Regions from separate parts of the Streptococcus sp. D7B5 genome, predicted to be linked through region 3. Evidence: riboswitches for the same ligand, from Rfam matches in the RefSeq annotation. Region 3 holds a riboswitch; each other region holds the start of a gene.
What was found. Region 3 has a riboswitch for thiamine pyrophosphate ahead of P8P68_RS07350 (thiamine-binding protein). Riboswitches for the same ligand answer to the same signal wherever they lie in the genome.
Positions count from the first base shown of each region.

Region 1: it holds a riboswitch for thiamine pyrophosphate, as region 3 does, so the genes downstream of both, P8P68_RS00440 (TenA family protein) here and P8P68_RS07350 (thiamine-binding protein) in region 3, are expected to answer to the same signal.
Region 2: it holds a riboswitch for thiamine pyrophosphate, as region 3 does, so the genes downstream of both, thiD (bifunctional hydroxymethylpyrimidine kinase/phosphomethylpyrimidine kinase) here and P8P68_RS07350 (thiamine-binding protein) in region 3, are expected to answer to the same signal.

Region 1 covers NZ_CP121467.1:84,690-94,734, forward strand. Annotated here, with positions in the region: gene typA (translational GTPase TypA) at 34-1,875, shown strand; gene P8P68_RS00405 (DUF3165 family protein) at 1,895-2,149, shown strand; gene murD (UDP-N-acetylmuramoyl-L-alanine--D-glutamate ligase) at 2,267-3,619, shown strand; gene P8P68_RS00415 (UDP-N-acetylglucosamine--N-acetylmuramyl-(pentapeptide) pyrophosphoryl-undecaprenol N-acetylglucosamine transferase) at 3,621-4,679, shown strand; gene P8P68_RS00420 (FtsQ-type POTRA domain-containing protein) at 4,689-5,852, shown strand; gene pyrF (orotidine-5'-phosphate decarboxylase) at 6,098-6,799, shown strand; gene pyrE (orotate phosphoribosyltransferase) at 6,833-7,465, shown strand; gene lctO (L-lactate oxidase) at 7,707-8,843, shown strand; TPP riboswitch at 8,992-9,080, shown strand; gene P8P68_RS00440 (TenA family protein) at 9,298-9,966, shown strand.
Region 2 covers NZ_CP121467.1:97,632-107,676, forward strand. Annotated here, with positions in the region: gene tenA (thiaminase II) at 4-696, shown strand; gene thiW (energy coupling factor transporter S component ThiW) at 700-1,224, shown strand; gene P8P68_RS00470 (hydroxyethylthiazole kinase) at 1,224-2,027, shown strand; gene thiE (thiamine phosphate synthase) at 2,020-2,652, shown strand; gene thiD (bifunctional hydroxymethylpyrimidine kinase/phosphomethylpyrimidine kinase) at 2,700-3,491, opposite strand; TPP riboswitch at 3,576-3,674, opposite strand; gene P8P68_RS00485 (CopY/TcrY family copper transport repressor) at 3,858-4,253, shown strand; gene P8P68_RS00490 (cupredoxin domain-containing protein) at 4,264-4,635, shown strand; gene P8P68_RS00495 (heavy metal translocating P-type ATPase) at 4,645-6,867, shown strand; gene spxB (pyruvate oxidase) at 7,080-8,855, shown strand; gene P8P68_RS00505 (VOC family protein) at 8,914-9,261, shown strand; gene P8P68_RS00510 (LapA family protein) at 9,427-9,771, opposite strand.
Region 3 covers NZ_CP121467.1:1,498,517-1,508,561, forward strand. Annotated here, with positions in the region: gene P8P68_RS07340 (SIALI-17 repeat-containing surface protein) at 1-1,105, shown strand, start outside; gene polA (DNA polymerase I) at 1,235-3,868, shown strand; TPP riboswitch at 3,972-4,074, shown strand; gene P8P68_RS07350 (thiamine-binding protein) at 4,145-4,435, shown strand; gene P8P68_RS07355 (ABC transporter permease) at 4,398-5,156, shown strand; gene P8P68_RS07360 (ABC transporter substrate-binding protein) at 5,195-6,202, shown strand; gene P8P68_RS07365 (ABC transporter ATP-binding protein) at 6,202-6,930, shown strand; gene P8P68_RS07370 (FctA domain-containing protein) at 7,171-10,045, shown strand, end outside.

The DNA.
Region 1 (10,045 bases), 560 kb from region 3:
TTAGAAATAAAAATTTAAATATTAGAGGAAATCATGACAAAATTAAGAGAAGATATCCGTAACATTGCGATTATCGCCCACGTTGACCACGGTAAAACAACCCTCGTTGACGAATTATTGAAACAATCTGAAACTCTTGATGCACGTACTGAATTGGCAGAGCGCGCTATGGACTCAAACGATATCGAAAAAGAGCGTGGGATTACCATCCTTGCGAAAAATACAGCCGTTGCTTACAACGGAACTCGTATCAACATCATGGACACACCTGGACACGCGGACTTCGGTGGAGAAGTTGAGCGTATCATGAAGATGGTTGACGGTGTTGTCTTGGTCGTGGATGCCTACGAAGGAACCATGCCACAAACTCGTTTCGTATTGAAAAAAGCCTTGGAACAAGACCTTGTCCCAATCGTGGTTGTTAACAAAATCGACAAACCATCAGCTCGTCCAGCAGAAGTAGTAGACGAAGTATTGGAGCTCTTCATTGAGCTTGGTGCAGACGACGACCAGCTTGACTTCCCTGTGGTGTATGCTTCAGCTATCAACGGAACTTCTTCATTGTCAGACGATCCAGCTGATCAAGAAAAAACAATGGCACCAATCTTTGACACCATTATCGATCATATTCCTGCTCCAGTGGACAACTCAGATGAACCTTTGCAGTTCCAAGTGTCACTTTTGGACTACAATGACTTCGTAGGTCGTATCGGTATCGGTCGTGTCTTCCGTGGTAGTGTGAAAGTTGGGGACCAAGTTACCCTTTCTAAACTAGATGGTACAACGAAGAACTTCCGTGTTACAAAACTTTTCGGTTTCTTTGGTTTGGAACGTCGTGAAATCCAAGAAGCAAAAGCAGGTGACTTGATTGCCGTTTCCGGTATGGAAGATATCTTTGTTGGTGAGACGATTACACCGACAGATGCAGTTGAGCCTCTTCCAATCCTTCACATCGATGAGCCAACGCTTCAAATGACCTTCTTGGTCAACAACTCACCATTTGCTGGTAAAGAAGGTAAATGGGTGACTTCTCGTAAGGTAGAAGAACGCTTGCAAGCAGAATTGCAAACAGACGTTTCCCTTCGTGTTGACCCAACTGATTCACCAGATAAATGGACGGTTTCAGGACGTGGAGAATTGCACTTGTCAATCCTGATCGAAACCATGCGCCGTGAGGGTTATGAACTTCAAGTGTCTCGTCCAGAGGTTATTGTAAAAGAAATTGACGGTGTTAAATGTGAACCATTTGAACGTGTTCAAATCGATACTCCAGAAGAATACCAAGGATCTGTTATCCAAAGCCTTTCTGAACGTAAGGGTGAAATGTTGGATATGATTTCAACTGGTAATGGTCAAACTCGTTTGGTCTTCCTTGTTCCAGCGCGTGGTTTGATCGGATACTCAACTGAGTTCTTGTCAATGACTCGTGGCTACGGTATCATGAACCATACCTTTGATCAATACTTGCCATTGATTCCAGGTGAAATTGGTGGACGTCACCGTGGTGCCCTTGTTTCCATCGATGCTGGTAAGGCTACAACTTACTCAATCATGTCGATCGAAGAACGTGGTACAATCTTTGTCAACCCAGGTACTGAGGTTTACGAAGGAATGATCATCGGTGAAAACTCTCGTGAAAACGACTTGACAGTTAATATCACCAAGGCCAAACAAATGACCAACGTCCGTTCAGCTACTAAGGACCAAACAGCGGTTATCAAGACACCTCGTATCTTGACCCTTGAAGAATCACTTGAGTTCTTGAACGACGACGAGTACATGGAAGTAACGCCTGAGTCTATCCGTTTGCGTAAGCAAATCCTCAATAAGGCAGAGCGTGAGAAAGCCAATAAAAAGAAAAAATCAGCTGAATAAGAGCTAGAAAGAGATAAAGATGGTCTATTTAATCATAGGGATACTCTTATTACTACTCTATGTATTTGCGACACCTCAAAGTATTAAAGGAACAGTCAACATCGTTATCTTGGTCTTTGTAGTTGTTGCACTCTTGATTTTGCTGATGTTGTCCATCTTGCAAATCTTCCAATTACCGACAGAATTCTTTGTCACAATCGCCATGCTGGCCCTGGCTTACTTTAGCTTGAGAGACATTACGCTCATGTCTGAAAAAAAGAGCAAAAGAAGATAAAAAGAAAGAGAGCCATAGCTCTCTTTTTCTATGCTAGAATGAAGGCTAGAGCATTTTCGTTTAGTATTATTTCCATAAAAATGGTAAAATAGTAGGAGTAGAAATGGAGTTTGAGACATGAAAGTAATCGATCAATTTAAAAATAAGAAAGTACTTGTTTTAGGTTTGGCTAAGTCTGGTGAGTCTGCGGCCCGTTTGTTGGACAAGCTGGGTGCTATTGTGACAGTAAATGACGGCAAGCCTTTTGAGGAGAATCCTGCTGCTCAAAGCTTGCTAGAAGAGGGAATCAAGGTTGTCACTGGTGGGCATCCTTTGGAGCTCTTGGATGAAGATTTCGCTCTGATGGTGAAAAATCCAGGTATCCCGTATAGCAATCCCATGATTGAAAAGGCATTGGCAAAGGGGATTCCAGTCCTGACTGAGGTGGAATTGGCTTATTTAATCTCAGAAGCGCCAATTATCGGTATCACTGGTTCAAATGGGAAAACAACCACAACGACGATGATTGGGGAAGTTTTAACTGCTGCTGGTCAACGCGGTCTCTTGTCAGGGAACATCGGCTATCCTGCTAGTCAAGTGGCTCAAACTGCGACAGACAAGGATACCCTTGTCATGGAGCTGTCTTCCTTCCAACTAATGGGAATTCAAGAGTTTCATCCAGAGATTGCGGTTATTACCAACCTCATGCCAACTCATATCGACTATCATGGCTCTTTTGAAGAGTATGTGGCAGCTAAGTGGAATATCCAGAACAAGATGACAGCGGATGATTTCCTTGTTTTGAACTTTAACCAAGATTTGGCAAAAGAATTGGCTAGCAAAACACAAGCCACTGTTGTTCCATTTTCAACATTGGAAAAGGTTGATGGAGCTTATCTGGAAGATGGTCAACTCTACTTCCGTGGGGAAGTGGTCATGGCAGCTGATGAAATCGGAGTTCCAGGTAGCCACAATGTAGAAAATGCCCTTGCGACTATTGCTGTAGCCAAGCTCCGTGGTGTGGATAACCAAACCATCAAGGAAACTCTATCAGCCTTTGGAGGTGTCAAACACCGTCTCCAGTTTGTGGATGAAATTCAGGGTGTCAAATTCTATAACGATAGCAAGTCAACCAATATCTTAGCCACTCAAAAAGCCTTGTCAGGATTTGACAACAGTAAGGTTATCTTAATTGCAGGTGGTTTGGACCGCGGCAATGAGTTTGACGAATTGGTGCCAGATATTACTGGGCTCAAGAAGATGGTTATCCTCGGTCAATCTGCAGAACGTGTCAAACGGGCAGCGGATAAGGCTGGTGTGGCTTATGTAGATGCGACAGATATTGCTGATGCGACCCGCAAGGCTTATGAGCTCGCGACTCAAGGAGATGTGGTTCTCCTCAGTCCTGCCAATGCTAGCTGGGATATGTATGCTAACTTTGAAGTACGTGGCGACCTCTTTATCGACACAGTAGCGGAGTTAAAGGAATAATATGAAAAAAATTGTCTTTACAGGTGGGGGGACGGTTGGACATGTCACCCTCAACCTTTTGTTAATGCCCAAGTTCATTGAAGATGGCTGGGAAGTTCACTATATTGGTGACAAGCATGGAATTGAACACCAAGAAATCCTCAAGTCAGGTCTGGATGTGACCTTCCACTCCATTGCGACTGGGAAGTTGCGTCGCTATTTCTCTTGGCAAAATATGCTGGACGTCTTCAAAGTTGGTTGGGGAATTGTCCAATCGCTCTTTATCATGTTACGACTGCGTCCACAGGCTCTTTTTTCAAAGGGGGGGTTTGTCTCTGTACCGCCCGTTATCGCAGCGCGTGTGTCAGGAGTGCCTGTCTTTATCCACGAATCGGACCTGTCCATGGGCTTGGCCAATAAAATTGCCTATAAATTTGCGACCAAGATGTATTCAACATTTGAGCAAGCTTCAAGTTTGTCTAAGGTTGAACATGTGGGGGCAGTGACCAAGGTTTCAGACCAAAAGACTCCTGAACCAGATGAATTGGTGGATATCCAAACCCACTTTGATCCTAAATTGCCAACGGTATTGTTTGTTGGTGGTTCTGCAGGAGCTCGTGTCTTTAACCAATTGGTGACAGATTATAAGCAAGAACTGACAGAGCGCTACAATATTATCAATCTCACTGGAGATTCTAGCCTCAATGAGTTGAGTCAAAATCTCTTTCGTGTTGATTATGTGACGGATCTCTATCAACCTTTGATGGAGATGGCAGATGTGGTGGTAACGCGTGGCGGTGCCAATACGATTTTTGAGCTCTTGGCCATGGCGAAACTCCATCTCATCGTACCATTGGGTCGTGAAGCAAGTCGAGGAGATCAGATTGAAAATGCAGCCTATTTTGTTAAGAAAGGCTATGCAGAAGAACTTCAAGAAAGTGACTTGACCTTGGAAAGCTTGGAGGCGAAACTCAGTCACTTGCTTAGTCACAAGGACCAATACCAAGCTAGCATGAAAGCTTCGACTGAATTGAAATCTCTTGCAGATTTTTACGATCTATTAAGAAAAGACCTAGCATAAGGAATATCAATGTCAAAGGATAAGAAAAAAGAATCAAACCCTAAGAAAGAATTGTCTGAATGGCAGAAACGAAACCAGGAATACCTGAAAAAAAAGGCTGAGGAAGAAGCTGTCCTAGCTGAGGAGAAGGAAAAGGAAAAACAAGCTCGAATGGGGAAAAACTCTAAGTCGTTAGAGGAAAGTAAGAAGTCATCAAGTGATTCCGACCAGAACGAAACTGTTCCAGACGAAGAATCATCCGAAAAAGAAGAAAAATCTCAAAAGGATGACCGGAAAGTCAAAGAGGAAAAAGAGAAGAAGAAAAAAGAAAAACCAGAGAAACCAGAAAAACCTGCCAAGCCTAAAATTGCTCCTGTTCATATTTGGCGAGCTGTGAGTATCTTGGTACCCAGTGTCCTGGTCCTTCTTCTTTCAGTCTATCTATTGACTCCACTTTCGACCATCAAAAATATCGAGGTTAAGGGAAATAGTAACACGCAGGCGGATGACATCAAACAGGCTTCTGGGATTCAAGATAGCGACTATACTTTAGCTCTATTGTTGGATAAGGAAACATACGCTGAGCGAATCAAGTCCAATCATTGGATAGAATCGGCGAAGATTGACTATCAATTTCCGACTAACTTTACGATTGAGGTTAAGGAGTTTGATATTGTCGGTTATTATGTGTCTGGTGAAGAACATTATCCTATTCTTTCTAGTGGTACAGTAGAGTCAACTCCTATTGATCGCTTAAACTTGCCCGAGACTTATCTGACAGTTACCTTTAACGACGAGCAGCAGGTGAAAGAGCTGATCACAGGATTGTCTACCATCAGTGAGGATATCAAGAGTCAAATCCAGAAAATCGAATTAGCGCCGAGCAAGGCAACAGCAGATCTTTTAAAAATTACTATGCTGGATACAGATGAAATTTTGGTTCCTCTATCAGAATTGAGCAAGAAATTGCCTTATTACAGCAAAATCAAACCACAATTGTCAGAACCGAGTGTAGTCGATATGGAAGCTGGAGTATACAGCTATACGATAGCGGATAAATTGATAGAAGAGGCTGAGGAAAAAGCCAAGCAAGAGGCCAAGGAAGCTGAGAAGAAAAAACAGGAAGAAGAAAAGAAAAAACAAGAAGAACAAGGAAATCAAAGCCAAACGAGCCAGCAATCACAGAGTCGATAGACTAACTTTTCCTCTTGATTTTGAATGGTATAGAAGTCCAGTTTCGAGTTTTTGCTTGACAAGTCCTAGTATAAATAATAGAATAGAAAAAAACCTTTAAAGCAGTCCAGAGAGGCAGCTAAGGTTAGACGGTGAAAGGGTGGACTCTACCCATTTTTCGTGGAACCTTGCTGTTGGCAGGTTCCTTTTTTCGTGGTTTATTTTTGACCATACTCTCTTGCTCGTAAAGGTAAAAGGAGAAAGGTATGCGTGAACATCGTCCAGTTATTGCTCTTGATTTTCCTAGTTTTGAGGCGGTCAAGGAATTTTTATCTCTTTTCCCAGCAGAAGAAAGTCTTTATTTAAAAGTGGGAATGGAGCTTTATTATGCGGAAGGTCCAGAAGTTGTCCGTTATTTGAAGTCACTAGGGCATAGTGTCTTTCTGGACCTCAAGCTACATGATATTCCAAATACAGTTAAATCGGCCATGAAGGTCTTATCTCAGCTTGGTGTAGACATGACAAATGTTCATGCTGCTGGTGGTGTGGAGATGATGAAGGCTGCGCGTGAAGGTCTGGGGACACAAGCCAAATTGATCGCTGTGACCCAGCTGACATCAACGTCGGAAAGCCAGATGCAGGATTTTCAAAATATCCAAACCACTCTGCAAGAGTCTGTGATTCACTATGCCAAGAAGACAGCTGAAGCGGGCTTGGACGGTGTGGTTTGTTCAGCTCAGGAAGTGCAACTCATCAAGCAGGCCACCAATCCAGACTTTATCTGTTTGACACCGGGAATTCGTCCGGCGGGAGCTGCGGTAGGAGACCAAAAACGTGTCATGACACCTGCTGACGCCTATCAAATCGGTAGTAACTATATCGTAGTAGGACGTCCCATTACCCAAGCTGAAGATCCTGTTGTAGCTTATCATGCTATTAAGGATGAATGGAACCAAGACAGAAATTAAAGAAATAGATTATAAAAACAAAAGGAGAATACTATGACACTTGCTAAAGATATCGCTAGCCACCTCTTGAAAATCCAAGCTGTTTACCTCAAACCAGAGGAGCCTTTCACTTGGGCATCTGGTATCAAATCGCCGATTTATACTGACAACCGTGTGACGCTTGCCTATCCAGAGACTCGTACCCTAATTGAAAATGGTTTTGTGGAAGCTATTAAAGCAGAATTTCCAGAAGTAGAAGTGATAGCAGGAACTGCGACAGCAGGAATTCCACACGGAGCGATCATTGCTGACAAGATGAACTTGCCTTTTGCCTATATCCGCAGCAAACCAAAAGACCACGGAGCTGGTAATCAAATCGAAGGTCGTGTAGCTCAGGGGCAAAAGATGGTAGTGGTTGAAGACCTCATTTCAACGGGTGGGTCTGTTCTTGAAGCCGTAGCAGCAGCTAAACGCGAAGGAGCAGATGTGCTTGGAGTTGTAGCGATTTTCAGTTATCAATTGCCGAAAGCCGATAAGAATTTTGCGGATGCTGATGTGAAATTGGTGACACTTTCTAACTACAGCGAACTCATCCACCTAGCCCAAGAAGAAGGTTACATTACGCCAGAAGGACTCGACCTCCTAAAACGCTTTAAAGAAGACCAAGAAAATTGGCAAAATGCTTAAAACATAGAAAATCAGGTAGTCACAAGGTTACCTGATTTTTATATGTGGGCAATAAAACAAAGGTTCCTAAAGGTAAAGAAGAATATAGGATAATGGTAGAATGAGAGTCCTCTCTTTTTTGGGGCATATTCAGATAATCAGTTTGAAATTTCCAGACAAAATTTTTGAAAGGATTCTGAAAAAGAGGTAAGATAGTTAATGTAAGACAAAGTAAACGCTTACTTAATAAGGAGGACACTTTATGTCATATAAAACAAGCAATGCAGAAGGACCTGTAGATTTTATTAACACTTATGATTTGGAGCCAATGGCGCAACAAGTCATTCCTAAAGCTGCCTTTGGTTATATCGCTAGTGGAGCAGAGGATACTTTCACTTTACGCGAGAACATCCGTGCCTTTAACCACAAACTTATTGTTCCTCATACGCTTTGTGATGTTGAAAATCCAAGTACAGAGATTGAATTTGCAGGTGAAAAATTATCTTCACCAATTATTATGGCGCCTGTTGCGGCTCATAAATTGGCAAATGAACAGGGGGAAGTAGCTACTGCGCGTGGTGTGCATGAATTTGGTTCTCTCTATACAACTAGTTCCTACTCTACCGTTGACCTTCCAGAAATTACGGAAGCTCTTCAAGGAACACCTCATTGGTTCCAATTTTACTTTAGTAAGGATGATGGAATTAACCGCCATATCATGGACCGTGTGAAGGCTGAAGGCTATAAAGCGATAGTCTTGACGGCGGATGCAACTGTAGGAGGGAATCGTGAGGTTGATAAGCGCAATGGTTTTGTCTTCCCAGTTGGCATGCCGATTGTTGAGGAATACCTGCCAGAAGGTGCTGGAAAATCAATGGACTTTGTTTACAAGTCAGCTAAACAACGCTTGTCTCCACGCGATGTCGAATTTATCGCTACATACTCAGGACTTCCTGTGTATGTCAAGGGACCACAATGCCGTGAGGACGTTGAACGTTCGCTTGCTGCGGGAGCTTCAGGTATCTGGGTAACCAACCACGGTGGTCGCCAAATCGACGGTGGACCAGCATCCTTTGACTCACTTCAAGAAGTGGCTGAAGCAGTTGATAAACGTGTGCCAATTGTCTTTGACTCTGGTGTTCGTCGTGGTCAGCACGTCTTTAAAGCCTTGGCTTCAGGAGCAGACTTGGTAGCTATTGGGCGCCCTGTTATCTATGGCTTGGCTCTCGGCGGTAGTGTTGGTGTGCGTCAAGTCTTTGAGCACTTGAATGCAGAATTGAAGACAGTCATGCAGTTATCTGGAACTCAGACTATTGAGGATGTCAAACACTTCAAACTCCGTCACAACCCATACAATCCAACCTTCCCAGTTGACCCTCGTGACTTAAAATTGTATTGATAAAGAAGACGGCCTCCACCTTATGTGGAGGTTTTTCTTCGTGTATAGAAAGATTAAATCGTTATTAGAAACTATATAAATATATTTTCCAGTCAAATATCTTGCTAGGACTTTCATTTTCTGTTATACTGGTCCAGTAATAAAATAATAAAGACATTTGGGGTGCCTTAGGCTGAGATGATACCCATTGAACCTGATACAGTTAATACTGGCGAAGGGAAATGTGAAAAGGTTTTTTTCGTATGTCGAAAAGAACTGTCTAATCTTGTAAGTCAACTCTAATTCTTGATTGTAATTGGAGTTTTTTTGTTTATACAAACTGGATAGGCTTGTTTAGGTAGCTCTCTGCAAATGCCCTCGATGTTCTTTAAAAGTATCAAGTGGAATTACGATTTTGCTTGGTATCTCTTGATATTTTATTGATTACTAAGGAGTAAAGAAAGGAAAAATAAATATGGAAACACAAGACTATGCATTTCAGCCAGGTTTGACCGTTGGAGAATTATTAAAAAGTAGTCAGAAGGATTGGCAGGCTGCAATCAATCATCGTTTTGTTAAGGAACTTTTTGCGGGGACAATTGAGAATAAGGTCTTAAAAGACTACCTGATTCAAGATTATCACTTCTTTGATGCCTTCTTATCCATGCTGGGTGCCTGTGTAGCTCATGCAGACCAGCTTGAATCCAAACTTCGTTTTGCCAAGCAACTGGGCTTTCTTGAAGCAGATGAAGATGGTTATTTCCAAAAGGCTTTCAAAGAGTTAAAGGTAGCAGAGCATGACTATCTAGAAGTGAACTTGCACCCTGTAACAAAAGCGTTTCAGGATCTAATGTATTCTGCTGTGGCTTCATCAGACTATGCTCATCTTTTGGTCATGCTGGTCATTGCAGAAGGTCTCTATTTAGACTGGGGTTCTAAAGATTTGGCACTACCTGAAGCCTATATTCATTCGGAATGGATCAATCTACATAGAGGTCCTTTCTTTGCAGAGTGGGTTCAATTTCTAGTTGATGAACTTAATCGTGTCGGGAAAAACCGAGAAGATTTGACAGAACTTCAGAAACGCTGGAATCAAGCAGTTGCTTTAGAATTAACCTTTTTTGATATCGGTTATGAATTATAGGACAGATGCAATCCTTTGATGTAGATTAAAAGAATGAACAAACAAACTATATAAATATATTTTCCAGTCAAATATCTTG
Region 2 (10,045 bases), 570 kb from region 3:
ATTATGGAATTTACAGATATTGCGATGGAATTATCCAAGGAAGCTTGGCAGGCTTCCTTTCATCACCCCTTTGTTTTACAGTTACAAGAGGGGAATTTAGAACCTTCTATTTTCCGCTATTACCTGATTCAGGATGCCTACTACCTGAAGTCTTTTTCAGAAGCCTATCACCTCTTGGCTGATAAGACTTCAAACCAAGAGATGAAAAGACTCTTGAAACAAAATGCCCAGAGTCTAGTGGAGGGTGAGTTGTTTATCCGCCAACAATTTTTCATGGAATTAGGAATCAGCGACCAGGAAATGGAGCAACATCCAATCGCTCCAACCTGTTATCATTACATTTCTCATATTTATCGCCAGTTTGCAGAGCCAAACTTGGGCATTGCTTTTGCTAGTTTGCTTCCATGTCCTTGGTTATACCATGATTTGGGCAAGGCACTTAATCGCAAACCATCCCCGAATCCTCTTTATCAACAGTGGATTGAGACCTATATCACCGATGAGTTAGAACAGCAGATTAAAGAGGAAGAAGCCCTGGTCAATCAGCTCTATCGCGAAAGCAACGAGACAGACAAACAAAAAATGCTAGAGGCCTTCCACCGAAGTGTCCACATGGAAGCTAAGTTTTGGGAGATGGCTTACCAACATCAAACCTGGACGAGTGATTTGCAATCCTTAGAAAAAGAGAAGAAATAGAAAATGAGAAACCACCAACTACAAGTTCACAAATTAACTATTTTATCCATGATGATTGCCCTTGACGTAGTTCTTACACCCATCTTTCGAATTGAAGGAATGGCACCGATGTCTAGTGTAGTCAATATTCTGGCAGGAATCATGATGGGACCTGTTTATGCCTTGGTCATGGCTACAGTCACAGCCTTTATCCGTATGTCTACTCAAGGCATTCCGCCCTTGGCCCTCACAGGAGCTACTTTTGGAGCTCTCCTAGCAGGTCTCTTTTATAAGTACGGTCGAAAATTTCACTATTCTGCCCTAGGAGAAATCTTGGGAACAGGGATTATCGGTTCTATTGTTTCCTATCCTGTCATGGTTCTCTTTACCGGATCTGCGGCCAAGCTCAGCTGGTTTATCTATACTCCGAGATTTTTCGGAGCGACCTTGATCGGTACAGCCATAGCTTTCCTCGCCTTTCGATTTTTAATCAAGCAGGAATTCTTTAAAAAAGTGCAGGGATATTTCTTTGGAGAAAGGATAGACTGATGCAGGCATTTACAAATCCTTTCCCTCTGGCAACCAGTTCCTTGATTCACTGCATCACCAATGAGATTTCCTGTGAGATGCTGGCTAATGGCATTTTGGCTCTAGGATGCAAACCTGTCATGGCAGATGACCCTCGTGAAGTTCTTGATTTTACTAAGCAAAGTCAAGCCCTCTTTATCAATTTGGGGCATTTGTCAGCCGAGAAGGAAAAAGCAATCCGTAGGGCAGCTTCTTATGCAGACCAAGCTTGTCTCCCAATGGTAGTAGATGCGGTTGGCCTAGCAGCATCTCCCATTCGAAAGACCTTAGTCAGAGATCTTTTAGAATACAAGCCCACAGTCCTTAAAGGGAATATGTCGGAAATCCGAAGTCTTGTTGGTTTAAAGCACCACGGAGTTGGAGTTGATGCTAGCCATAAAGATCAAGAAACTGAGGATTTACTTCAAGTCTTGAAAGACTGGTGTCAGCTTTATCCTGGTATGTCATTCTTAGTAACTGGACCTAAGGACCTCATAGTTTCAGAGAATCAAGTTGCTGTATTGGGAAATGGCTGTGACGAATTAGACTGGATAACGGGGACAGGAGACCTGGTTGGAGCCTTGACTGCCGTTTTTCTCAGCCAAGGAAAGACTGCCTTTGAAGCTTCGTGCTTAGCGGTTTCTTATCTCAATATTTCTGCTGAGAGAATTCTTGTTCAAGGAATGGGATTGGAAGATTTCCGCTTTCAAACTCTCAATCAGCTCTCTCTTCTAAAAAGAGATAAAAATTGGCTAGATGCTATCAAAGGAGACTTTTATGAATAGAGAAGCACTCAGACTATATCTGGTAACCAATCGCTACCAAGATTCCTTGGAAAACTTTCTTGAAAAAGTCGAGACGGCCTGCCGTTCAGGTGTTACCATCATCCAACTACGAGAAAAAAATCTCACCACCAATCAATACTATCAACTGGCAAAACAAGTCAAGGAAATAACCGATGCCTATCAGGTCCCCTTGATTATCGATGATCGTTTGGATGTTTGTCTCGCGGTTGATGCTGCTGGGTTGCATATAGGCGACGATGAACTACCAGTTTCGGTTGCCCGCAAAGTCTTGGGTCCTGAAAAAATCCTCGGTGTCACTGCTAAAACAGTAAAAAGGGCTCTTGAGGCGGAAACATCGGGTGCGGATTACTTGGGAACAGGAGCCATTTTCCCAACTACGACCAAAGAAAATGCACCCATCACCCTGATTTCAACCTTGAAAACAATTTGCCAAACGGTCGCCATTCCAGTAGTTGCTATCGGAGGCCTGACGTCAGAGAATATTGACCAACTTGCTGAAACTGGTATAGCAGGGGTAGCCGTTGTCCGTGATTTGATGCAGGCAGAAGATATAGAAGCAAAAACGCAAGCTTTTTTAACAAAGCTAGATGACATTATTTCCTAATCAAAAACTCTCTAATTCCCTTATAGTGGGAACTAGAGAGTTTTTTCTTAATCTTTAAAGCTTGTATGGTTGACTGGGCCAGAACCATGACCGAGTTGAGGGGCGTCTTGGATGGCTTTTGTGATAAAGGCCTTGGCCTTATCGACTGCCTGATAAAGGGTCTTCCCCTTGGCTAGTTCAGCCGTAATCACTGCAGCAAAAGTACATCCAGTACCATGGGTGTGACAGGTTTGAATTCGTGGACTTTCCCAGACAAATTGTTCCTCCTTGGTAAAGAGGAAATCCTTGGCACCACCTTCAAGATGACCACCTTTGATAACTACAGACTGAGGACCAAATTCTTTTAAAATCAGGCGACCAGCACGCTGCATGTCTTCTGGATCATGGATTGAAAAACCAACAATCTCTTCTGCTTCAGGAAGATTGGGAGTGATAATGGTTGCAAGGGGAAGTAGGTTTGTTTTTAGGAAGCTTCTCGCACTGGTATCAATCAGGGTGTCCCCACTCGTAGCGACCATAACAGGGTCCAGCACATAGGGACAGTCCAGCTTTTTAAGGTAGGGTTGGATGATCTCCATGATCTCAGTAGTTGCCAACATACCAGTTTTCACAGCCTGAGGTTTGATATCCGAAAAGACACTCTCCAATTGAGCTTCCAGCATTTGGTTGGAGACGTGCTCGATTAATTGAACACCTCTGGTATTTTGAGCGACAAGGCTGGTGACAACGGCCATTCCATAGACATCTCTCGCTTGGAATGACTTCAAATCAGCCATAATGCCAGCACCGCCACTAGGGTCAGTTCCTGCAATGGATAGAGCAACGGGTAAATAAGTCATCTAAAACCTCCCAACCAACTGAAGTTTGTATTCTCAAGAACAAGCTAGTCTGTTTGAGGAAAGCAATAGAAGACTAGCTAGTCCTCATTATCATTTCCACTTCCATCAGCTAGCATTACCTAGATTGAGTCAAAGGGATATAACAGTCGTTAATCTCAGCTTTACGCACCCCTAGTGGTTGTTTTCTTTTTTCTACAGTATAGCATATTTTTATAGTTTATATAGTGAAATTTGACTGCAAATCTCTCGTTACAGGATTAGAATTCTATTTTTCGAAAAAATAATAAAAATTATAGTTGACAAATGTAGATTTTGAGAGTATACTAATAACTGTAATCGACAAATGTAGATTTAGGAGGTGTGATGATGCAGATTTCAGATGCAGAATGGCAGGTCATGAAGATTATTTGGATGCAAGGAGAGCAGACCAGTACGGATTTGATCAGGGTTCTGGCGGAGCGGTTCGACTGGTCCAAGTCGACCATTCAAACTCTTTTGGCTCGTTTAGTTGAGAAAGAGTGTCTGACAAGGAAAAAAGAAGGCAAGTTCTTTGTCTATTCAGCCCTTTTAACTCTGGACCAGAGTCGAGACTTGCTTGTCCAAGATATCAAAGACAAGGTTTGTTCTCGTAGGATTAAGAACTTGTTGGCTGATTTGATTGTGGAATGTGATTTCACTTTGGCTGACTTGGAAGACTTAGAAGCTGTGATTTCTAAGAAGAAATCAAGCGCTGTAACAGAAGTAAGATGTAATTGTATGTAAAGGAGACGTCATGTTAAATAGTATTGTAACCATTATTTGTATTGCCCTTATCGCGTTTATCTTGTTTTGGTTTTTCAAAAAGCCTGAAAAATCTGGACAAAAGGCCCAGCAAAAAAAGGGTTACCAAGAGATCCGAGTGGAAGTCATGGGGGGCTATACGCCTGAGTTGATTATTCTTAAAAAATCAGTGCCAGCCCGCATTGTCTTTGACCGCAAGGACCCTTCACCCTGTCTAGATCAGATCGTCTTTCCAGATTTTGGTGTGCATGCGGATCTTCCTATGGGTGAAGAGTATGTAGTGGAAATCACACCTGAGCAGACTGGAGAGTTTGGCTTTGCATGTGGTATGAACATGATGCACGGCAAGATGATTGTAGAGTAGGAGGAGACTATGACAGAAATTGTGAAAGCAAGCCTAGAAAATGGCATTCAAAAAATCCGTATCCGAGCTGAAAAAGGCTATCATCCAGCTCATATTCAGCTTCAAAAAGGGATTCCGGCTGAGATAACTTTTCATCGTGTGACGCCATCAAACTGTTACAAAGAAATCCTTTTTGAAGAAGAAGGTATCTTGGAACCAATCGGCGTGGACGAGGAGAAGACAATTCGTTTTACGCCTCAAGAGTTGGGGCAACATGAATTTTCATGTGGCATGAAGATGCAAAAGGGAAGTTATACCGTAGTTGAGAAGACTCGAAAATCTTTGTCACTTTTGCAACGTTTTTGGATTACTAGTATTTTTACTCTTCCTCTTGTGTTTCTCATGGTTGGGATGTTGACAGGCAGCATTAGTCACCAAGTCATGCATTGGGGAACCTTTCTAGCCACAACACCCATTATGCTAGTAGCAGGTGGTCCCTATATCCAAAGCGCTTGGGCCAGCTTTAAAAAGCACAATGCCAATATGGATACCTTGGTGGCTCTGGGAACTCTAGTGGCCTATTTCTATAGCTTAGTTGCCCTCTTCGCTGGTCTCCCCGTTTACTTTGAAAGTGCTGGATTTATCCTCTTCTTTGTTCTTTTGGGAGCCGTTTTTGAGGAAAAAATGCGAAAAAATACTTCCCAAGCTGTGGAGAAATTACTGGACTTGCAGGCTAAAACTGCAGAAGTCTTGCGTGAGGATAACTATGTTCAAGTCCCCTTAGAGCAAGTCAAGGTAGGTGACCTGATTCGAGTACGACCAGGTGAAAAGATTGCGGTTGATGGGGTCGTAGTAGAAGGTGTGTCCAGTATTGATGAATCCATGGTGACAGGTGAGAGCCTGCCGGTAGACAAGACAGTTGGAGATACCGTCATTGGCTCCACTATCAATAATAGCGGAACACTGGTTTTTAAAGCAGAAAAAGTTGGTTCAGAGACAGTTTTGGCTCAGATTGTGGACTTTGTGAAGAAAGCCCAGACTAGCCGAGCACCAATTCAGGATTTGACGGATAAGATTTCAGGGATTTTTGTCCCAGCAGTCGTCATTTTAGCGATTCTGACTTTTTGGGTTTGGTTTGTCTTACTTGGGGCTAGCTTTGTGACTTCTCTGCTTTATGGGGTGGCAGTTTTGATTATCGCTTGTCCTTGTGCCTTGGGACTCGCAACACCAACGGCTCTCATGGTGGGAACTGGGCGTAGTGCCAAAATGGGCGTTCTCCTCAAGAATGGAACCGTCTTACAGGAAATCCAGAAAGTCAAAACTCTCGTCTTTGATAAGACAGGAACTTTGACAGAAGGAAAACCAGTGGTAACAGATATCATTGGCGATGAGACAGAAGTACTTGGCTTAGCAGCTTCTTTAGAAGAAGCCTCTCAGCACCCACTGGCTGAGGCCATTGTCAAGCGAGCGACTGAAACTGGACTTGAGATTCAAACTGTTGAAAATTTCCAAGCCCTTCATGGAAAAGGTGTTTCAGGGCAAATAGCTGGGAAACAAGTCTTGCTTGGAAATGCTAAAATGCTGGATGGGATGATCATTTCAAGCACTTATCAAGAAAAACTAGAAGAACTAGAAAAAGAAGCTAAGACAGTTGTCTACTTGGCTGTTGACAATGAAATCAAAGGCTTGCTTGCCCTGCAAGATATCCCCAAGGAAAATGCCAAGCTAGCCATCAGTCAGCTGAAAAAACGTGGACTTAAAACAGTCATGCTGACAGGGGATAATGCTGGCGTGGCGCGTGCTATTGCCGATCAGATTGGAATCGAAGAGGTCATTGCAGGTGTCTTGCCAGAAGAAAAAGCCCATGAAATCCATAAACTACAATCAGCTGGGAAAGTGGCCTTTGTTGGTGATGGTATCAATGACGCTCCTGCCCTCAGTGTAGCAGATGTGGGGATTGCTATGGGAGCTGGAACAGATATTGCCATCGAGTCAGCAGATTTGGTGTTGACAACTAATAACCTCCTAGGAGTGGTTCGTGCCTTTGACATGAGCAAGAAAACCTTCAATCGAATTCTGCTCAATCTTTTCTGGGCCTTTATCTACAATGTCGCCGGAATTCCGATTGCAGCAGGAGTCTTTTCAGGAATTGGTCTCGTTCTCAATCCAGAACTGGCTGGTCTAGCCATGGCCTTTAGTTCTGTATCTGTTTTAACCAGTTCACTCATGCTAAACTTTAGTAAAATAGACTAAAAGCGAGCTTGCTCGCTTTTTATTATAAAACAGTTATATAAAACGTTTTCAAACTGTACTGTAATAGAGAATAAGAACTTCTGAGCACATTCTTAGGAGACCCAAAACAAATGTGGTAAAGTAGTAGAGTAAAAATTTGCTGAAACGTTTCCAATTAGTATATGAAAACGGGTTTATCAAGTTTTAAAAATATTTGAAGGAGAGTTATCATTATGACTCAAGGGAAAATTACTGCATCTGCAGCAATGCTCAACGTATTGAAAACATGGGGCGTAGACACCATCTACGGTATCCCATCAGGAACACTCAGCTCATTGATGGACGCTTTGGCTGAAGACAAAGATATCCGCTTCTTGCAAGTTCGCCACGAAGAAACAGGTGCTCTTGCAGCGGTCATGCAAGCTAAATTCGGTGGCTCAATCGGGGTTGCAGTTGGTTCAGGTGGTCCAGGTGCGACTCACTTGATTAACGGTGTTTACGATGCAGCTATGGATAACACTCCATTCCTTGCTATCCTTGGATCACGTCCTGTTAACGAACTCAACATGGATGCCTTCCAAGAATTGAACCAAAACCCAATGTACAACGGTATCGCTGTCTACAACAAACGTGTCGCTTACGCTGAGCAATTGCCAAAAGTAATTGACGAAGCTTGCCGTGCTGCAGTTTCTAAAAAAGGTCCAGCTGTTGTTGAAATCCCAGTAAACTTCGGTTTCCAAGAAATCGATGAAAACTCATACTATGGTTCAGGTTCATACGAACGTTCATTCATCGCTCCTGCTTTGAACGAAGTTGAAATTGACAAAGCTGTTGAAATCTTAAACAATGCTGAACGCCCAGTTATCTATGCTGGTTACGGTGGTGTTAAAGCTGGTGAAGTCATTACTGAATTGTCACGTAAAATCAAAGCACCAATCATCACAACTGGTAAAAACTTTGAAGCCTTTGAATGGAACTACGAAGGTTTGACAGGTTCTGCTTACCGTGTTGGTTGGAAACCAGCTAACGAAGTGGTCTTCGAAGCAGACACAGTTCTTTTCCTTGGTTCAAACTTCCCATTTGCTGAAGTTTACGAAGCATTCAAGAACACTGAAAAATTCATCCAAGTTGATATCGACCCTTACAAACTTGGCAAACGTCACGCCCTTGACGCTTCAATCCTTGGTGACGCAGGTCAAGCAGCGAAAGCTATCCTTGACAAAGTGAACCCAGTAGAATCTACTCCATGGTGGCGTGCAAACGTGAAGAACAACCAAAACTGGCGTGATTACATGAACAAACTCGAAGGTAAAACTGAGGGTGAATTGCAATTGTACCAAGTTTACAATGCAATCAACAAACATGCTGATCAAGACGCTATCTACTCAATCGACGTAGGTGACACTACTCAAACATCTACTCGTCACCTTCACATGACACCTAAGAACATGTGGCGTACATCTCCACTCTTTGCGACAATGGGTATTGCCCTTCCTGGTGGTATCGCTGCTAAGAAAGACAATCCAGATCGCCAAGTATGGAACATCATGGGTGACGGTGCATTCAACATGTGCTACCCAGACGTTATCACAAACGTTCAATACGACCTTCCAGTTATCAACGTTGTCTTCTCAAATGGTAAATATGCCTTCATCAAGGACAAATACGAAGACACAAACAAACACTTGTTTGGTTGTGACTTCCCTAATGCTGACTATGCGAAAATCGCTGAAGCTCAAGGAGCTGTTGGATTTACAGTTGATCGTATCGAAGACATCGACGCAGTTGTTGCAGAAGCTGTTAAATTGAACAAAGAAGGTAAAACTGTTGTGATCGATGCTCGCATCTCTCAACACCGTCCGCTTCCAGTAGAAGTACTTGAATTGGATCCAAAACAACACTCAGAAGAAGCAATCAAAGCCTTCAAGGAAAAATACGAAGCAGAAGAACTCGTACCATTCCGTCTCTTCTTGGAAGAAGAAGGTTTGCAATCACGCGCAATTAAATAATTCCTTCGTGGAACTTAAAAAGATCGGAGCAATCCGGTCTTTTTATGGAGTATAGTAAATGAATTTAAATCAATTAGATATTATCGTTTCAGATGTTCCACAAGTCTGTGCTGACTTGGAGCGTATTTTGGATAAAAAGTCCGATTATGTTGATGACAGTTTTGCTCAGTTTACGATTGGCAGTCACTGTCTGATGTTGTCCCAAAATCATTTGATTCCTTTGGAAGATTTTCAGTCAGGAATCATTCTTCATATTGAGATTGAGGATCTAAATCAGAATTACCAACGGTTAAAAGAGATCGGTGTCGAGATTTTACACGGTCTTTGTGAAACGGATTGGGGAACAGAGTCCTTATTAGTTAAAGGGCCTGCTGGTCTAGTGATTGATTTTTATCGTATGAAGTAGGTAATTCTATTATCAAATTTTTTATCTAAACATTCTTGGAGTGAAACTTAAAAAGATCGGAGCAATTCGATCTTTTTTGTATTTATGCGACTTTCAGTCCGTCTCGCTCCGTTAGGTGCGAGACAAAAAACCACCCGTTTTCACGGGTGGTTATGATTTCTACACTTATTGTTTGGCTTCCTGTTTTAATTGTTGCACCTGTTCCTCGTACTGGACAAGCTCCCTGTCTTTTATATTGATAGTCGCTTCTGCTTCAGCAATGCGGCTTCTCAGATCTTGAGTCTTGTTATGGTGATAGCTAATACCAATAGCACTACCAGCAATGATCCCGATTACTAGACAAGTAAAAATCACCAAAATCAAGGGAGCAGATAGTTGTGTAAAGACAAGACTGACAGTTACTGTTTGACGATTGAGTAGACCAAATGAGATCACAATGACTAATAAGCTCAAACCGCCAATTAGATAAGCCTTATCTTTCAGTGACAATTCATTAAATTTTTTTAGCATAAGTTCCTTTTCTCCTGACTATGTTGATAGAAAACTACACACCATTTAGGTATTAACAAAATTCATTTTACTAGAAAATTTCGATACTGTCAATAATTTCTAACGGCTTATTTACCATCAATCAATCGATTCATTGAAAAGGAGTATTCATTTTCTAATATTTGATTGAGTAAACAGAACGGAGCAATTCGGTCTTTTTTCTGTTCCCTCTTTCTTATAACAAGATTGTGATAGTTTATATCTTTATAACAAAAGTTTTAAAGACTTGATTGTT
Region 3 (10,045 bases):
CACTATCACTGATAAGGAAGCGGTGATTAAGGCAGCTAAAGAAGTGATTGGCAAGGACGGCATCTTGAAAGCTATCGAAGAAGGTGACATTGATGCGTCAGATTTGTTAGATGATTTCTTGGCAAAAGACAGCGATCGGGTGACACCGGCCGAAGTGAAGAGCCAAGAAGATTTCTCAAGTCAAGACCAAGCTAAACTCGCTGCAGCCGACAAGGAAGCAGCAGAAGAAAATAGTAATGCGAAAAAACTTGAGCTGAGTAAATTAGAAGAGCAAGTTGCTAAGATTAAAGCGCAATTATCAAGTTTACAAGTTTCTGGTGACAAGAATAGTCAAGTCAAAGACTTGCAACAAGCTTTAGCAGACTATGAGGATGCTATTAAGACTCTAAGTAGTGTCATGTCAGCTGTTCTTGAAATTGAAGACTTTAAAGGTGGGGTGAACGCAGTAGAAGCTGCAACTGCAGAGTTGCCAGAATACAAGCAAGGTGCAAACGCGGTAGAAGCTGCTGTAAATGAACTCCCAGCCTATGCAGAAAGTGGCGCTCCAGTCGTAGCGAACGTTCCAGCTTACGGAGAAAGCGGTGCCCCAATAGTAAACAATGCTCTGCCTTATGCAGAAAGTGGCGCTCCAGCCGTAGCGAATGTTCCAGCTTACGGAGAAAGCGGTACACCAATAGTAAACAACACTCTGCCTTATGCAGAAAGTGGCGCCCCAGCCGTAGCAAATGTTCCAGCTTACGGAGAAAGTGGTATACCAGTAGTAAACAACACTCTGCCTTATGCAGAAAGCGGTGCCCCAACCGTAGCAAATGTTCCAGTTTATGCAGAAAGTGGTGCTCCGGCAGTGACTACTATTCCAGCCTATGCTGAAAAGATTGAACCTGCAGTAAATGAAGTTCCGGAATACACTGGCAGTGTAGCTCCTTTGGCTACAAACCCTACTCTTGGAACTGAACAAGATCGTACCTACAAAGCGCCTGCAGCAACAGATGAGCAACTCCTTCCAAATACAGGAAGCAAAGATGCTTCAGCAGTCGCATCGTTAGGATTTGTTGGTCTCCTTCTTGGTTTGCTACCATTTGCAAAGAGAAAATTAAACAAATAAATCGCATGAAATCAATAAAAGAAAAGGATTTGAATAGTCCTTTTCTTTTTTATGGTGAAATAGGGATAAGTCCGCGTTTTTCAGCTCTTTCCGATGGTATTTTTCCTTGCTTTCCTTTATAATGGGTGTATGGACAAGAAAAAATTATTATTAATTGATGGATCTTCTGTTGCTTTTCGGGCTTTTTTTGCGCTCTATCAGCAGTTGGATCGTTTTAAAAATGCTAATGGCCTTCATACCAATGCAATCTATGGCTTTCAACTCATGTTGAATCATGTCTTAGAGCGGGTTGAGCCCAGTCATGTTTTGGTAGCCTTTGATGCAGGAAAGACGACTTTCCGAACAGAGATGTATGCAGACTACAAGGGTGGCCGTGCTAAAACTCCAGATGAGTTTCGTGAGCAATTTCCCTTCATTCGTGAGTTGTTAGATCATCTTGGGATTCGCCATTATGAGTTGGCCCAGTATGAAGCTGATGATATCATCGGGACTCTAGGTCGTTTGGCTGAGAAGGATTCTTTTGATGTGACTATCGTTAGCGGAGATAAGGATTTGATCCAGTTGACGGATGAGCATACGGTGGTTGAGATTTCCAAGAAAGGTGTGGCTGAGTTTGAGGCCTTTACACCAGACTATCTCATGGAAAAAATGGGCCTCACACCAGCTCAGTTTATTGATCTTAAGGCTCTTATGGGGGATAAGTCTGATAATATCCCTGGCGTCACGAAAATCGGTGAAAAGACGGGTATCAAGCTCTTGCTGGAACATGGTTCGCTTGAGGGTATTTATGAAAATATCGATGGGATGAAGGCTTCTAAGATGAAGGAAAATCTCATCAATGACAAGGAACAGGCCTTTTTGTCTAAAACCTTGGCGACCATTGAGACTCAGGCACCGATTGAGATTGGTCTTGATGATTTGGTCTATAATGGCCCAGATGTGGAAAATCTCGGGAAATTCTACGATGAGATGGACTTCAAACAGCTCAAACAAGCTCTAAATGTTTCGTCAAAGGATGCGCCTGAGAGCTTGGATTTCACTATCGTTGACCACGTCAGTCAAGACATGCTGAGCGCAGACTCCATCTTCCACTTTGAGCTCTTTGGGGAGAATTACCATACAGATGACTTGGTTGGTTTTGCTTGGTCCTGCGGAGATAAACTTTACGCTACAGACAAACTTGAGCTCTTGCAGGAGCCGGTTTTCAAGGAATTTTTAGAAAAAACACCTCTGAAAGTGTATGACTTTAAGAAAGCGAAGGTTCTTTTAAATCGCTTGGGTTTGAACCTCCAGGCACCTGCTTTTGACAGTCGTTTGGCAAAATACTTACTCTCAACAGTCGAGAACAATGAAATCTCAACTATTGCGAGTCTCTATGGCCAGACTTATCTGACTGATGATGAGACTTTCTACGGTAAGGGGGTCAAGAAAGCCATCCCTGAGAGAGAGAAATTCTTGGAGCATTTGGCTCGCAAGGTTGCTGTATTGGTTGAGACGGAACCGGTTTTACTTGAAAAACTCAGTGAACATGGGCAGTTAGACCTTCTCTATGACATGGAGCAACCTCTGGCTTTTGTCCTTGCCAAGATGGAAATCGCTGGAATTACAGTCAAGAAAGAGACCTTGCTTGAGATGCAGGCTGAAAATGAACTTGTCATTGAAAAATTAACTCAGGAGATTTATGAACTGGCTGGTGAGGAGTTTAATATCAATTCCCCTAAGCAGTTGGGCGTGCTTCTCTTTGAAAAGCTCGGTCTTCCTCTGGAATATACCAAGAAAACCAAGACAGGTTACTCGACAGCTGTGGATGTGCTAGAGCGTCTAGCTCCCATTGCTCCGATTGTTAAAAAAATCCTAGACTACCGTCAGATTGCTAAGATTCAATCTACCTATGTGATTGGTTTGCAAGACTGGATTTTGGATGATGGCAAGATCCACACGCGCTATGTGCAGGATTTGACTCAGACTGGGCGTCTGTCTAGTGTAGATCCAAACTTGCAAAATATTCCTGTGCGTTTGGAGCAAGGCCGTCTCATTCGTAAGGCTTTTGTGCCTGAGTGGGAGGATAGCGTTCTTCTTAGCTCGGATTATTCGCAGATTGAGTTGCGCGTTTTGGCGCATATCTCTAAGGATGAGCACTTAATCAAAGCCTTCCAAGAGGGAGCAGATATCCATACCTCGACGGCCATGCGGGTCTTTGGAATTGAACGCCCTGAGGATGTGACTCCAAATGATCGTCGCAATGCTAAGGCCGTCAACTTTGGAGTGGTTTACGGAATTTCAGACTTTGGTTTGTCTAATAATCTGGGCATCAGCCGTAAAGAGGCTAAAGCCTACATCGACACTTACTTTGAACGCTTCCCAGGTATTAAAAACTACATGGATGAAGTGGTGCGTGAGGCGCGTGATAAGGGTTATGTAGAGACTCTCTTCAAGCGTCGTCGTGAGTTACCAGATATTAATTCGCGCAACTTTAACATTCGTGGTTTTGCAGAGCGGACAGCTATCAACTCTCCTATCCAGGGATCTGCAGCAGATATTCTCAAGATTGCAATGATCCAGCTAGACAAAGCTCTAGTGGAAGGTGGCTATCAGACCAAGATGCTCTTGCAAGTGCATGATGAAATCGTCCTCGAGGTTCCGAAATCAGAACTAGCAGCCGTCAAAGCTCTAGTGAAACAAACCATGGAAGAAGCCATCCAGCTCAGTGTTCCCCTTATCGCAGATGAAAATGAAGGGGCAACATGGTACGAGGCTAAATAAGAAAGTTATGAAAGAGTTTGAAACATTTGCCTTCAAGCTCTTTTTCATGATTTTCTGTAAGCAGTTTCCTTGACTTTTCCTTGTATTTGCGTTACTATATTTCCATATAAGATATGGGAGTCTGTGTACAGTCTGAGAGGAAGTGTTAAACTTCGACCGCACCTGATCTGGGTAATGCCAGCGTAGGGAACGATACTTAGCCGAATTCTGCACCTTTTCCATATATGGAAGGGGTTTTCTTTTTGTCAAAAGGAAACCTGAGAAAAGGAGGTTTTTATGAAAGCAAGCATTGCCTTGCAAGTCTTGCCCCTATCGCAGGGGGTTGACCGAATTGCTATTATCGATCAGGTTATTACCTATCTGCAAGCTCAGTCCGTGACCATGGTAGTGACACCATTTGAAACGGTCTTGGAAGGGGAGTTTGATGAGCTCATGCGTATTCTCAAAGAAGCGCTTGAAGTGGCAGGGCAGGAAGCAGATAATGTCTTTGCCAATGTCAAAATAAATGTAGGAGAGATTTTAAGTATTGATGAGAAACTTGAAAAGTATACTGAGACGACACATTAGTCTATTGGGTTTTCTAGGAGTCTTGTCAATCTGGCAGTTAGCGGGAATATTCAAACTTTTACCCAAGTTTATCCTGCCAACCCCTTTTGAAATTCTCCAGGCCTTTGTTCGTGACAGAGAATTTCTCTGGCACCATAGCTGGGCGACCTTGAGAGTGGCTTTGCTAGGTCTAGTCTTGGGAGTCTTGATTGCCTGTCTCATGGCTGTACTTATGGATAGTTTGACTTGGCTCAATGACCTGATTTACCCTATGATGGTGGTTGTACAGACCATTCCGACCATTGCCATAGCTCCTATCCTGGTCTTGTGGCTAGGTTATGGGATTTTGCCCAAGATTGTCTTGATTATCTTGACGACAACCTTCCCTATCATCGTCAGTATTTTAGATGGATTTAGGCACTGTGACAAGGATATGCTGACCTTGTTTAGTCTGATGCGGGCAAACCCTTGGCAAATCCTGTGGCATTTTAAAATCCCGGTCAGTCTGCCTTACTTTTATGCAGGTCTGAGGGTCAGTGTCTCCTACGCCTTTATCACAACAGTGGTATCTGAGTGGTTGGGAGGTTTTGAAGGTCTTGGTGTTTATATGATTCAGTCTAAAAAACTGTTTCAGTATGATACCATGTTTGCCATTATTATTCTGGTGTCGATTATCAGTCTTTTGGGTATGAAGCTGGTCGATATCAGTGAAAAATATGTGATTAAATGGAAACATCCCTAAGATAAGGATGTTTTAGAAAAAGAAAAGAGGAAGTGAAAATGAAGAAAACATGGAAAGTGTTTTTAATGATTGTAACAGCTCTTGTAGCTGTCGTGCTTGTGGCTTGTGGCCAAGGAACTGCTTCTAAGGACAACAAAGAAGCAGAAGTTAAGAAGATTGACTTCATCCTAGACTGGACGCCAAATACTAACCACACAGGGCTATACGTTGCCAAGGAAAAAGGTTATTTCAAAGAAGCTGGAGTGGATGTTGATTTGAAATTGCCACCAGAAGAAAGCTCGTCTGACTTGGTGATCAATGGCAAGGCGCCATTTGCTATCTATTTCCAGGACTACATGGCTAAGAAATTGGAAAAAGGTGCAGGCATTACTGCTGTTGCCGCTATCGTTGAGCACAATACATCAGGAATCATTTCTCGTAAATCTGACAATGTAAGCAGTCCCAAAGACTTGGTTGGCAAGAAATACGGAACCTGGAATGACCCAACGGAGCTTGCTATGTTGAAAACCTTGGTAGAATCACAAGGCGGAGACTTTGAGAAGGTCGAAAAAGTACCAAACAACGACTCAAACTCCATCACACCAATTGCCAATGGCGTTTTTGACACCGCTTGGATCTACTACGGTTGGGATGGTATCCTTGCCAAATCTCAAGGCGTAGATGCTAACTTCATGTACTTAAAAGACTATGTCAAGGAGTTTGACTACTACTCACCAGTTATCATCGCAAACAACGACTATCTAAAAGACAACAAGGAAGAAGCTCGTAAAGTCATCCAAGCCATCAAAAAAGGCTACCAATATGCTATGGAACACCCAGAAGAAGCTGCAGATATCCTCATCAAGAATGCACCTGAACTCAAGGAAAAACGTGACTTTGTCATCGAATCTCAAAAATACTTGTCAAAAGAATACGCAAGCGACAAGGAAAAATGGGGACAATTTGACGCTGACCGCTGGAATGCCTTCTACAAATGGGACAAAGAAAATGGTATCCTTAAAGAAGACTTGACTGACAAGGGCTTCACTAACGAATTTGTAAAATAATGACAGAAATTAGACTAGAACACGTCAGCTATGCCTATGGCGATGAAAAGATTTTAGAGGATATCAACCTACAGGTGACTTCAGGTGAAGTCGTTTCTATCCTAGGTCCAAGTGGTGTTGGAAAGACCACTCTCTTTAACCTAATCGCTGGGATTTTAGAAGTCCAGTCTGGGCGAATTGTCTTGGACGGTGAAGAAAATCCCAAGGGGCGCGTGAGTTATATGTTGCAAAAGGATTTGCTTTTGGAGCACAAGACGGTGCTTGGCAATATCATCCTGCCCCTCTTGATTCAAAAGGTGGATAAGGCAGAGGCTATTGCTCGAGCGGATGACATCCTTGCGACCTTCCAGTTGACAGCTGTACGGGACAAGTATCCTCACGAACTCAGTGGAGGGATGCGCCAGCGTGTAGCCTTGCTCCGGACCTACCTTTTCGGGCACAAACTCTTTCTTCTAGACGAGGCCTTTAGTGCCTTGGATGAGATGACCAAGATGGAACTCCACGCTTGGTATCTGGAGATTCACAAACAGCTACAGCTGACGACCTTGATCATCACGCATAGCATCGAAGAGGCCCTTAATCTTAGTGACCGCATCTACATCTTGAAAAATCGTCCTGGGCAAATTGTTTCAGAAATTAAACTAGATTGGTCCCAGAACGAAGACAAGGAAGTCCAAAAAATTGCCTACAAACGGCAAATATTAGCAGAATTGGGATTAAATACTTAGATCCTTAGAACAATATTATATATTAAGTCCAAGCAAGAACCCTGCTTGGATTTAATTGTTTCAAAGCTTATGCGGACGCGGGATTGGCTGACTTATCCATCTATCTGATAAGTTAATATAAAAATTAGCACATTATAGTTGACATACTGTTATAGACCTGTATAATATAATTGAACCATTATAGACAATAAGGAGGATAATGTGGTGAAAAAGAGAACTAGTAAACTCTTTCGTGGCTTGATGGCCTTGCTACTGGTTGTGTCGGTCTTTTTGCCTGCACTAAGACTTAATGGAGTAGTTAGTGCTGCCGAAAAAACTGAATCAGAGTACACTTTGACTACAGAGCCGACGATTAATACGAACCGATTAGTCGATCATGCCAAATATGGAGAAGGTAAGTTCTATCTTAAAACAACTTACGCATTCCCAGACAATGTAACTCTGAATAACGGTGATTTCATGGTTTATCACGTTCCAAATGAGTTCAAAATCGAAGTAGATTCTAGTACAGATTTGAAAGCTCCGAACGGTGAAACGATTGCAAAACTGACAACAGAGAAGGCAACGAATACTGCTAAGATTACAGTAACAAACGAAGAGTACTTTAAGAAGTTTAATGAGAACAAACAAATTGTTGCATCATTTACTGTAGTATGGGCAGACCATGTTGAAAAGAATAAGGAATATGAAATCAACATTCCTGGTGCAGGAGTTTACCATTTGACTCGTATCGTTCCAGACGTTGACCCAACTGGATTTACTAAATGGGGAGTTCAAGACTCAGACGATCCTAACTATGTAAACTGGCGTATCCGTGTTAACCGCTATGCAAAATCTTACACTGGTGTAAATATCCAAGATACTATTCCTGATGGACAAGTTCTTGCAAGTGAAATCACTGGTTACTACTTCCCAGACTGGGAAAATGGTTACGGAAGAACAAAATTGGATAGTGCTCATGTCCAAGTAACAGATAAGAACCATTTCTCAATTACACCTAATGGTGATGGAACTCTTGATCATAAAGGTTTGTTCATCCTATACCGTACTCGTTTGACTAAACCAGTTGACCAAGTTACTAAACGTGTACTAAATAACGTGTCGGTAACTACAAACGAGGAAGCTCAACCAATTGATTTTGAAGGTTTTGCACCAATTACCACAACAGACGGTATTGGTGGAGGTGCCAAATCGGATGAGGTTGCTCTAGAAGTAACTAAGAAACTTGAAGGTAAAGCTCTTGAAAAAGATGCATTTAGTTTCCAACTTCTAGATGACAAAGGTAATCTTTTACAAACTGTCAAAAATGATGAGAATGGTAAAGTGAAGTTCGAGGCAATCAAATACAAAGAAGCAGGAACTTTTAAATATACCATTAAAGAAGTTAATGATAACAAACCTGGATACACTTATGATGCGAACGTCCTTAAAGCGACTGTAACAGTAGAAGATGTTTTGGGTGAAAAATTAGCGAGCGTCAAATTTGAAGATTCTAAGAAAGAATTTACAAACACATACGCTGCTAAAGAAGCAAAACTTCAACTTGAAGCTAAGAAAGTCTTGAACGGTAAAGCTATCGAGGCTGGCCAATTTGAATTTGAGTTGAAAGAAAACGGAGCAGTTCTCCACACTGTTTCAAACGATGCAAACGGTAAGATTCAATTCCCAGAACTTAAGTTCACACAAGAAGAAACCCGTACATTTACTATCGCTGAAAAAGCAGGTGATGTAGCCGGAGTTGAATACGATCCAAATGCTTATGAAGTAAAAGTAGTCGTTAAAGATAACGGTCAAGGTCAACTTGTTGCAACACCAGATACAAAGAACATTACTTTCACGAACGTTTATAAAGCTAAACCAGCAAAACCTATTATCATCACAGCTACTAAAGTCTTGAACGGTAAAGAGCTTGAAGCTGATAAATACGAATTCGAACTTAAAAAAGATGAAGAAGTCGTTGCGACAGCTAAAAACGCTGCAGACGGAACTGTTACTTTCAAAGAAATTGAGTTCGCAACAGCAGGTGACTACACTTACACTATCACTGAAAAAGCAGGTAGCGAAAAAGGTGTGACATACGATACTGCTAAACACGAAGTTAAGGTAAAAGTTACAGATAACGGCCAAGGTCAACTTGTTGCAGCTGTTACAGGTAACAACCCAACCTTCACCAACACTTATAAAGCAGCTACAACAAGTGCTACTATCACGGCTACTAAAGTCTTGAATGGTAAAGCTCTTGAAGCAGGTAAATATGAGTTTGAACTTAAAGAAGGTGACAAAGTAATCGGAACAGCGACAAACGCAGCAGACGGTACTGTTACTTTCGAAGATATCAAGTACGCAGCAGCAGGCAACCACACATACACTATCACTGAAAAAGCAGGTAGTGAAGCAGGTGTGACATATGACACTGCTAAACACGAAGTTAAGGTAGCAGTTACAGATAACGGTGCAGGCCAACTTGTTGCGACTGTAACTGATAACAACCCAACTTTCACCAACACTTATAAAGCAGCTAAAACAACAGCGACTATCACAGCTAAGAAAGTCTTGGATGGTAAAGCTCTAGAAGCTGACAAATATGAGTTTGAACTTAAAGAAGGTGACGAAGTAATCGGAACAGCTAAAAATGCTGCAGACGGTACGGTTACTTTCAAAGATATTGAGTACAAAGAAGCAGGCGACCACACATACACTATCACTGAAAAAGCAGGTAGCGAAGCAGGTGTGACATACGACACTGCTACACATGAAGTGACAGTAAACGTTACAGATAATGGTCAAGGCCAACTTGTTGCAACTGCAACTAACAACAACCCAACCTTCACCAACACATATAAAGCAGCTACAACAACAGCTACTATCACGGCTACTAAAGTCTTGAATGGTAAAGCTCTAGAAGCTGGTAAATATGAGTTTGAACTTAAAGAAGGTGACAAAGTCGTTGCGACAGCTAAGAATGCTGCAGACGGTACTGTTACTTTCGAAGATATCAAGTACGCAGCAGCAGGCAACCACACTTACACTATCTCTGAAAAAGCAGGTAGTGAAAAAGGTGTGACATACGACACTGCTAAACACGAAGTTAAGGTAGCAGTTACAGATAACGGTC